DNA from 3 places in the Streptomyces sp. NPDC001933 genome. Region 1 is predicted to be linked to each of the others. Evidence: riboswitches for the same ligand, from Rfam matches in the RefSeq annotation. Region 1 holds a riboswitch; each other region holds the start of a gene.

Region 1 (3,121 bases):
GACCAGCTCGCGTACGAGGGTGTACTGGGCGTGGTTGGTGTCCTGGTACTCGTCGACCAGGACGTGCCGGAAGCGGCGGCGGTAGTGCTCGGCGACGTCCGGGAACGCCTGGAGCAGGTGGACCGTCGTCATGATGATGTCGTCGAAGTCGAGCGCGTTGGCCTCGCGCAGCCGGGACTGGTACATCGCGTAGGCCTGGGCGAGGGTCTTCTCGAAGCCGTCCGCGGCCTGGCCGGCGAAGGTCTCCTCGTCGATCAGCTCGTTCTTCAGGTTGGAGACCTTGGCCGTGAACGACTTCGGCGGGAAGCGCTTCGGATCCAGGTCGAGATCGCGGCAGACCAGGGCCATCAGCCGCTTGGAGTCGGCGGCGTCGTAGATCGAGAACGACGACGTGAAGCCGAGCCGCTTCGACTCGCGGCGCAGGATGCGTACGCACGCGCTGTGGAAGGTCATGACCCACATCGCGTTGGCGCGCGGTCCGACGAGCTGCTCGACGCGCTCCTTCATCTCGCCGGCGGCCTTGTTGGTGAAGGTGATCGCCAGGATCTGGCCGGGGTGCACCCCGCGCTCCGCGAGGAGGTGGGCGATCCGGTGGGTCAGCACCCGGGTCTTGCCCGAGCCGGCCCCGGCGACGATGAGCAGCGGGGAGCCCGCGTGGACGACGGCGGCGCGCTGCTCGGTGTTCAGCCCGTCGAGGAGCGCCGCCGAGTCGATGACGGGGCGGTGCGCGCCGTCGCGGTAGTAGGCGTCCCTGGGCGGCGGGGGCCCGTCGAACACGCCCGAGAAGAGGTCCTCCGGCACCGCTTCGGGTGCGGAGTCCTCGGGGGGCGGCGGGGGCTCTTCCTCCGAGTGCTGGAGGCCGGCCAGGAAGCTGTCGTCAAAGAGGCTGCTCATCGCTTGTCGAGTCTAGGCCGCCGCACCGACACCCGGAGGCCGCATGACCAACCGCACACGGCACGGCGGACACGCGGCGGACACACAGCGGGACCGATCACCCACTCCACGTGAGGAATTCCGGGCCCCGGCCGTCCGTCGCGGCAAGGTCACGAAAATGTATCGGGCATATCGAACATCAACCTTCCCAGCAGCACCATGGGTTGGCTAGCGTGCTCGACCGGGCGGCCCGTACCCCCTTGAGGCGAACCACGCCGAGCGGGCGCCTCCGCCGAATCCGGGCTGCCCCCACGGGAGTTCGGAACCGGGGACCCATACGCAGTACCGGGGTGAATCGGTCCATATCCCCCACTCGGACCGTAGGGCAGCCTTCCGTTCCGCCCGAACCCGACAGCTAACCCGGTAGGCGGTCCACGGAAGGAGATGCCGGCCTTGGCATCCCATCGCAAGCCGCGCACCCGGGTGCGCACCACCGCACCGGCCATCGGTCTCACCACGGCGGCCCTGGCGTCCGTGACCCTGCTCTCCACGCAGAGCGCGGTCGCCGCGCCCGACCCGAAGCCCAGCGTCGAGGACGTCCAGAAGAAGGTCGACGACCTCTACCGGCAGGCGGGCACCGCGACCCAGCGGTACAACCAGGCGAAGGAAGCCTCCGCCGCCCAGCGCGCCAAGGTCGACGCCCTGCTGGACGACGTCGCGAAGCGCGCCGACAAGCTCAACGACGCCCGCAGGACGCTCGGCACCTACGCGGCCGCGCAGTACCGCAACGGTTCCATAGCGCCGAGCGCCACGTTCTTCCTGGCCGACGACCCGCAGTCGTACTTCGACCAGAGCCAGCTGATGGACCGGATGACCAGCCGGCAGCAGAAAGCGATCACGGATTTCCGTACGCAGCAGGCCAAGGCGGCCAAGAAGCGCGCCGAGGCGGTACGGAGCCTGGAGACGCTGACGACGACGCAGGCCACGCTGCGCACCAGCAAGCAGGACGTCCAGACGAAGCTGGGCGAGGCACGCACGCTGCTGTCGAAGCTCACCGCCGAGGAGAAGGCGCGGCTCGCGGAGATCGAGCGCAAGAAGGAGGCGGAGGCGAAGCGCAAGGCCCAGGAGCTGGCGAAGCAGCAGTCCGCCGCGAAGGCCGAGGCGGACCGCAAGGCCGAGGAGGCCGCGAAGGAGCCGGGGAGCGGCAGCGGCGCGGGAACGGGCACCGGCTCGGACAGCGGCGCCACCACCAAGGCGGAGCAGGTCCTCGCCTTCGCCAGGGCCCAGATCGGCAAGCCGTACGTCTGGGGCGCGACGGGCCCGGCGTCGTACGACTGCTCCGGGCTCACCCAGGCCGCGTGGAAGGCGGCGGGGGTCGACATCCCGCGCACCACCTGGGACCAGGTCGAGATCGGCACCCGGGTCGCCACGGCGGACCTGCGGCCGGGGGACCTCGTCTTCTTCTACGACGACATCAGCCACGTCGGCATCTACAAGGGCGACGGGATGATGATCCACGCGCCGAAGCCCGGGGCGAACGTGCGCGAGGAGTCGATCTACTACATGCCGATCTACGGCAGCGTGCGGCCCGCGTAGCGGGCCTCAGCACGCCGCGCCGCCCCGGTGTCCGGGGCGGCGCGGTGCGGTACGGCGGGATCAGACCCAGAGGGTCGCGATGAAGATGTTGAGGAGCGTCAGCCCGCCCACCGCCGCGAAGGCGCCCTTGTCGACCTTCTCCTCGTCCCGCTTGATGTAGACGAGCGCGAGGACGACGATCAGGACCAGCATCTTGACGCCGATCTTGATGTTGTTGACGTGGTTGCCGTCGGCCTCGTTGAGCCCGACCAGTGCGACACCGGTGACCAGCATGGTCAGCGCGCCGTGCAGCATCGCCGGGACGAACCGGGCCGTGCCCGCGCCCATCGCCTTCATCTGGGTCAGGAAACCGCCCAGCAAGGAGGCGATACCGATGATGTGCAGGGCGACGAAGACATGAATGAGTACGTCCATGAGCCGCAGCCTAGCCCCGGCCACATCACCGCCCGGAGGGCAGGTGCGCCTTCGCTGCTCCCCGGCCACTTCACTCGCGTCTGTACCAATTGCCTGACTCTGGCGTAATTTTTCCGATCGTTCGACGACAGCGCCGCGCCAAATTCGGACAATAAGCGTCATTACGACTCCTGCCCGTGCCCCGGGTTTAGCGTCGCTGACCAGACGGCCGGATCGCCGCCGCTCCGTACGCGGACGG
Region 2 (3,121 bases), on a different contig from region 1:
GACCTTCTTCAGCGTGTGGTAGACCTCGGCACCCCAGCGCAGCGCCTCGGAGAAGGACTCCGCGCCGATCGGCGCGATCATGAACTCCTGGATGTCCACGTTGGAGTCGGCGTGCGAACCGCCGTTGAGGATGTTCATCATCGGAACGGGCAGCAGGTGCGCGTTCGGGCCGCCGAGGTAGCGGAAGAGCGGCAGGTCCGAGGCCTCGGACGCGGCGTGGGCGACGGCCAGCGAGACGCCGAGGATGGCGTTGGCGCCGAGCGAGCCCTTGTTCTCGGTGGCGTCCAGGTCGAACATCGCCTGGTCGATCAGCCGCTGCTCGGTGGCGTCGTAGCCGACGAGCTCCGGGCCGATCTGCTCGATCACGGCGAGGACGGCCTTCTCGACGCCCTTGCCCTGGTAGCGGTTGGGGTCACCGTCGCGAAGCTCAATGGCCTCGAACGCACCGGTGGAGGCGCCTGACGGAACGGCAGCACGGCCCGTGCTGCCGTCGTCGAGGCCGACCTCTACCTCGACCGTGGGGTTTCCGCGGGAGTCGAGGATTTCCCGGGCTACGACGACGTCGATGGACGGCACGAGGCATCTCCTTCTGGGATATGACGCTGGTTGTGCAGGGTCGCTTTGGCCTTGCGACAAGAGCCTAACCGGCCCGGCCCGATCAGTCGGCCGACCGCCCGACCCCTGGGACGAAAAAGGACCCGGGGGCACACATTACCGGACAAACTGTCAGATTTTTACCGGTCAGTAACTACAACAGTTGAACGGTCCGCCGCTCCCCCGAGCGCGAACGGCAGCACCCCGGCCGGGCGCATACGGGGGAATGCGCGCCGGGCCGGGGTGGTACTCGGGGAGGAGCGAGCCGCGACTACTTCGTCAGGTGCAGCTGCTGACCCGGGTAGATCAGGTCGGCGTCCTTGACGATGTCCTTGTTCAGCTCGAACAGCTTCTGCCAGCCGCCCTTGACCTTGTGGTCGGCGGCGATCTTGCTCAGCGAGTCGCCGGAGACGACCTTGTACTCGCCGTCGCCCTTCTTGACCTTCTCGCCGGTCGGCGTGGTGACGGTCTTCTTCGACTCGGCCTGCGGGGCGGTGGTGCGGTCCGAGCGGGAGGCGGCGGGGGCCTCGGTGCGCTCGGCCTGCTTCGGCTGGGCCTGCTGCTTCGGGGCGGCCGGGGCGCTCTGCTGCTCGGAGGCGCCGGAGCTCGCGGTCGAATTGGAGGAGGAGTTCGAGGACGAGCCGGTGTCGACGCCCGGGTCGACGCCGTCGTTGGTCAGGTTGCCGGCGCCGGCGCAGCCCCAGGCACCGGGGCCCTGCATGTCGAGGAGCTTCTCGGCGGTGGCGATCTGCTGGGCCTTGGTGGCCAGGTCGGCGCGCGGGGCGTACTGCGTACCGCCGGCGGCGGCCCAGCTGGACTGCGAGAACTGCAGACCGCCGTAGTAGCCGTTGCCGGTGTTGATGGACCAGTTGCCACCGGACTCGCACTGGGCGACGGCGTCCCAGGTGGCGACGGAGGCGGCGGAGGCGCCGGTCGCGCCCATCAGGGGCACGGCGACTGCGGCACCGGCGACACCGGCGAGCGTGGCGATGCGGACGGCCTTGGACGGGCGGCGGTGCTTGCCCTTGCTGGAAAGCAGCATGGAACTTCTCCTCACCGACGCCTACGAGGTGAGCTGTCGGGTTCGGGCCAAGTGAGTTGCCCGGTCGCACGTCCTAGCACGCGACTTCACCCCAAGCCGGTCCTGATGCGTCTTTCGACGATCGGGCCCGGCGCTTACCTGGGTCCCCCGCTCCTGCCTACGGCGCTTTACGCGTCTGTTCCCTTCGACCGACGGCAGGATTCGGCGTGACGGTCGACGGGGCCCGCGGTGCGAGCGGTTCCGACCGTAAACATACGCAACCCCCACATTCAAAGACGGACACATCGGACAATAAACCCTTACTTGCATCTGAAGAACCGTCGTTTCCGCAGGTGGGACGCGATGCGGAAGGGCCCCCGGACGCGACACGCCAGTTGACGCAAAGAGACCCATGTCTCACTTACGCATAAGCGGACATAGGTCCCTGAACTGGCCCACTTTTTGGGGCTCTTTTAGTCGATTATCAGACTTCCCTCACTTGGCCTTCACATCGAGATCGAGGCTCTGGCCAGGGAGGATGAGGTCCGGGTCGGCGCCGACGGCAGCCTTGTTGGCCTCGTAGAGCGCGGGCCAGCCGCCGGGAACCTTCTGTGCGTCAGCAATCGACCAGAGGTTGTCGCCGGCGTGGACGGTGTACGTGCCGTCGGCGGCCGGGGCGGCCGTGTCGCGCGCGTCCTTGCCGCCGCGCGATGCGTGACGGCCCGACTCGCGGCCGTCGGCGTCCGCGCCACGCCCCTTCTCGGCGGCCGGCGCGCCGCGGTGCTTGCCGCCCTTGCCGCTGGACGCGTCGGGCGAGGCGGGCGCTCCGGAGGACGGGGTGGTCGAGGCCGAGGGCTTCGGGGACGGCGAGGTCTTCCCCGACGGCTTGCCGGACCCCTCCGAGCCGTCCGCGCCGTCCGTACCGTCCGAGGCGCTCCCGGACGGCGTGGCGTCGCCCGACGGGTCCGCCGACGCGTCGTCAGCCGGCTTCCCGCTCCCGGCCGGGTCGTCGGCGGGCACCGAGCCCGGGTCCACGCCCGGCAGCGTCCCGTCCACGGCCAGACCGGAGATGACCGCGCAGCTGGGCCAGGCCCGCGGGCCCCGGTCGTCCAGCACCTTCTCGGCCACCTCTATCTGCTGCGCCCGGCTGGCGAGGTCGGCGCGCTCCGCGTACGCCTCACCGCCGTACGCCTTCCAGGTCTCCTGCGAGAACTGGAGGCCGCCGTAGTAGCCGTTCCCGAAGTCGGCGCTCCACGCGCCGCCGCTCTCGCACTCGGCCACCCGGTCCCAGGTCGTGGCGTCGGCCGCGTGGGCACCGGACGCGCCGAGCAGCGGGATGGCGATGGCCGATCCGGTCACGCCCGCGGCGACGACGATGGCGGGTGCCTGACGGGGGCGACGGTGTTTGCCGTTCGCGGAGCCCATGGGGTTGCCTTCCGGGTAGCTGACGTGTGACTGGTGAGTCGAACGGTGAACCTAGCCGGGTTCGAACGGGAGTCACAAGTC
Region 3 (3,121 bases), on a different contig from region 1:
GCGCTGGGCGGCGGAATCTCGGCTCGCACGGGCGGAGCTGATCCCCGGCGAGAGCGTCATCTCCAGCAGGCGGGGCCACACCGGCCACCAGTTCCTGCCCTGGGTCGCGCTGGACGCCGACGGCGCCGCGACCGAGGAGAGCGGCGAGGTGTACGGCTGCGCCCTCGGCTGGTCCGGGTCGTGGCGGATCTCCGTGCAGCGGCTGCCCGACGGGCTCGTACAGATCACCGGAGGCGCCGGCTACGACGACTCCGGACTGCTGCGGCTGGCGCCGGGGGAGTCGTACACCACTCCCGTCTTCGCCGGTCTGTGGAGCGGGGAGGGGTTCGGCGGGGCGAGCCGCGCCTGGCACGCCTGGCAGCTGGCCCATGTGATCCCGGACGCGGCGAACCTGCGGCCGGTGCTCTACAACTCCTGGGAGGCGACGGGCTTCGACATCTCGCTGGACCAGCAGCGGGCCCTTGCCGAGCGGGCCGCGGCGATGGGCGTCGAGCTGTTCGTCGTGGACGACGCGTGGTTCGGGCAGCGGACCAGCGACCGGGCCGGGCTCGGTGACTGGACACCGAATCCGGACCGCTTCCCCGGCGGGCTGAAGCCGCTCGCCGACGAAGTTCACGGGCTCGGCATGCAGTTCGGTATCTGGGTCGAGCCGGAAATGGTCAATGCCGACAGTGATCTCTATCGCGCGCATCCCGACTGGGTGCAGCACTTCCCCGGGCGGGCGCGGACGGAGTACCGCAACCAGCTGGTGCTCAATCTGGCCCGCCCCGATGTGCAGGAATATCTCTGGGAACAGCTGGACACACTGCTCACCGAAACTCCCGTCGACTATGTGAAATGGGATTTCAACCGCTGCTTCACCGACGCGGGCTGGCCGGGCGAGGAGTACCCGCAGAAACTCTGGATCGAGCATGTGGACGCCTTGTACGTGCTGATCGACCGGCTCAGGGCCGCGCATCCCACGGTCGCGTTCGAGTCCTGCTCGGGCGGCGGGGGCCGGATCGACCTGGGAATCCTGTCCCGTACGGACCAGGTGTGGACCTCCGACAACACCGACCCGCTCGACCGTCTCGCCATCCAGGAGGGTTTCGGGCACATCCACCCGGCCCGGGTGATGGCCGCCTGGGTCACCGACAGCCCGAACGACCAGCTCAACGGCAGGGTCAGCTCGCTGCGCTTCCGTTTCGTGAGTGCGATGGCCGGTGTGCTCGGGGTCGGTGGGGACCTCACCGAGTGGAGCGAGGCGGAGCTGGCGGAGGCGCGGACCTGGGTGGACCTCTACAAGGAGATCCGGCCGGTCGTGCAGCTGGGTGAGCTGTACCGGCTGCGTGCGCCGCGCGGCTCACTGAGCGCGGTCCAGTACGTCCACGGGGACGACGCCGTGGTCCTGATGTGGCTGGAGGCGCAGCGGTACGGGGAACGGCCACCGGTCCTGCGGCTGCGCGGACTCGACCCCGCGGCGACGTACACCTGCCTGGACACGGGGGCGGTGCACCACGGTTCGGCGCTGCTGCACCAGGGGCTGCACACCGGACTCCGGGGTGATCTCGACGCCCGGGTGCTGAGGCTCCGACAGGGATGATGGGCGGCATATGTCCGTAATAGGGGTATTTGCCCGAACATGGCCTGCTTATAAGGGACATGGGGGGTGCCTCGTGAGCGGGATCATATCCGTGACGGTGTGTGGCGACGGGGGAGTCGGGTAATCCGTGCGCCGCGCGGAAAGCCAAGATCCTTAATCCACGGAGTGTGACCGGAATTCCGCGCCGATTTCCCCGGCGCGGATTCCGGTGTGGAACCCGTGGCTTGTTCTCGTCGTCCCGACTCGCTTACGGTCACCGTCAATCCGGTCGGACCGCCTAATCCTGCCGCCGTCCGGAATTCACATCCACTCATCGCGTGGCAGGAGCGGGGGAACCAGGTAAGCCGCCGACCGGAGAAATCCGGCCGGCTCGGGGTGAAGTCGCGCTCAGCGCGGCCGGGCATCTCCAGCCCGAACCCGACAGCTCACCTCGCAGGCGCCGGAGAGGAAACAGACCATGCCCATATCGGGTAAGCACCGTCGTCCGAAGGTCAGCACCATCGCCCGTGGCGTCGCCGCGGTGAGCGCCGGCGGCGCCGTCGTCGCACTGCCGCTGCTCGGTGCCACCGGTGCCCAGGCCGCCCCGGCCGCCGCGCCGCAGTCGGCCGCCGCCACGCAGGCCGCCCCGGCCGCGCAGAAGCAGGCCGCCACCACGACGTACTCCGTCGTCTCCGGCGACTACCTGTCGAAGATCGCCGCCGAGCACCAGATCAAGGGCGGCTGGCAGAAGCTGTACCAGGACAACCGCAAGGTCGTCGGCGAGGACCCCAGCCTGATCTTCCCGGGCATGAAGCTGACCCTCGGCGTCAAGGCCTCCGGCAACGCAGCGCCCACCGGCGCCGGCACCGGCTCGGCCCTCCCGTCGAAGGCGCCCTCGGTGGTCGTCGAGAGGTCCGCCCCGGCCAAGCCCTCCGCCGCCCCGGAGTCCAAGGCCCCGGCCTCCGCCCCGGCCGCCCAGAGCAACGGCTCCGGCTACGTCCACCCGGTCCCCGGTAACCACACCACCAATTACCGCGCCTCCGGCTCCAACTGGTCCAGCGGCAGCCACTCCGGGATCGACTTCCCCGTCGCCTCCGGCACCAGCGTGAAGTCCATCACCTCCGGCACCGTCGTCACCGCCGGCTGGGGTGGCGCGTACGGCAACCAGGTCGTCGTCAAGCACGCCGACGGCCACTACTCGCAGTACGGCCACCTGTCCTCCGCCTCCGTCTCGGTGGGCCAGGCCGTGAGCGCCGGTCAGCAGATCGGCCTCTCCGGCTCCACCGGCAACTCCACCGGCCCGCACCTGCACTTCGAGGTCCGCACGGGCCCGGCGTACGGCTCGGACATCGACCCGATCGCCTTCCTGGCCTCGCACGGCATCTACGTCTGAGCCGAACGGCCGGGCAGCTGAGCGACAGAGCATGACCTGAGCAACACGGAAGGGGCGGTGCGCGGCGGCGCATCGCCCCTTCTGCTTATTCCCCCTTTACCAAAAACTGACCGGGTGGTCTATCTCACCACCCGTCAACCCTTTATTACGGTCGCGTAGGTCACATT

The links. Region 1 has a riboswitch for cyclic di-AMP ahead of ACFYY7_RS31995 (NlpC/P60 family protein). Riboswitches for the same ligand answer to the same signal wherever they lie in the genome.
Region 2: it holds a riboswitch for cyclic di-AMP, as region 1 does, so the genes downstream of both, ACFYY7_RS19075 (transglycosylase family protein) here and ACFYY7_RS31995 (NlpC/P60 family protein) in region 1, are expected to answer to the same signal.
Region 3: it holds a riboswitch for cyclic di-AMP, as region 1 does, so the genes downstream of both, ACFYY7_RS31565 (peptidoglycan DD-metalloendopeptidase family protein) here and ACFYY7_RS31995 (NlpC/P60 family protein) in region 1, are expected to answer to the same signal.

The regions. Positions count from the first base shown of each region.
Region 1 covers NZ_JBIASS010000016.1:83,999-87,119, reverse strand. The annotation lists gene pcrA (DNA helicase PcrA) at 1-894, opposite strand, end outside; cyclic di-AMP (ydaO/yuaA leader) riboswitch at 1,154-1,319, shown strand; gene ACFYY7_RS31995 (NlpC/P60 family protein) at 1,327-2,469, shown strand; gene ACFYY7_RS31990 (hypothetical protein) at 2,530-2,883, opposite strand.
Region 2 covers NZ_JBIASS010000007.1:86,860-89,980, forward strand. The annotation lists gene eno (phosphopyruvate hydratase) at 1-576, opposite strand, end outside; gene ACFYY7_RS19075 (transglycosylase family protein) at 866-1,636, opposite strand; cyclic di-AMP (ydaO/yuaA leader) riboswitch at 1,640-1,811, opposite strand; gene ACFYY7_RS19080 (transglycosylase family protein) at 2,111-3,040, opposite strand.
Region 3 covers NZ_JBIASS010000015.1:243,231-246,351, reverse strand. The annotation lists gene ACFYY7_RS31570 (alpha-galactosidase) at 1-1,582, shown strand, start outside; cyclic di-AMP (ydaO/yuaA leader) riboswitch at 1,880-2,036, shown strand; gene ACFYY7_RS31565 (peptidoglycan DD-metalloendopeptidase family protein) at 2,040-2,954, shown strand.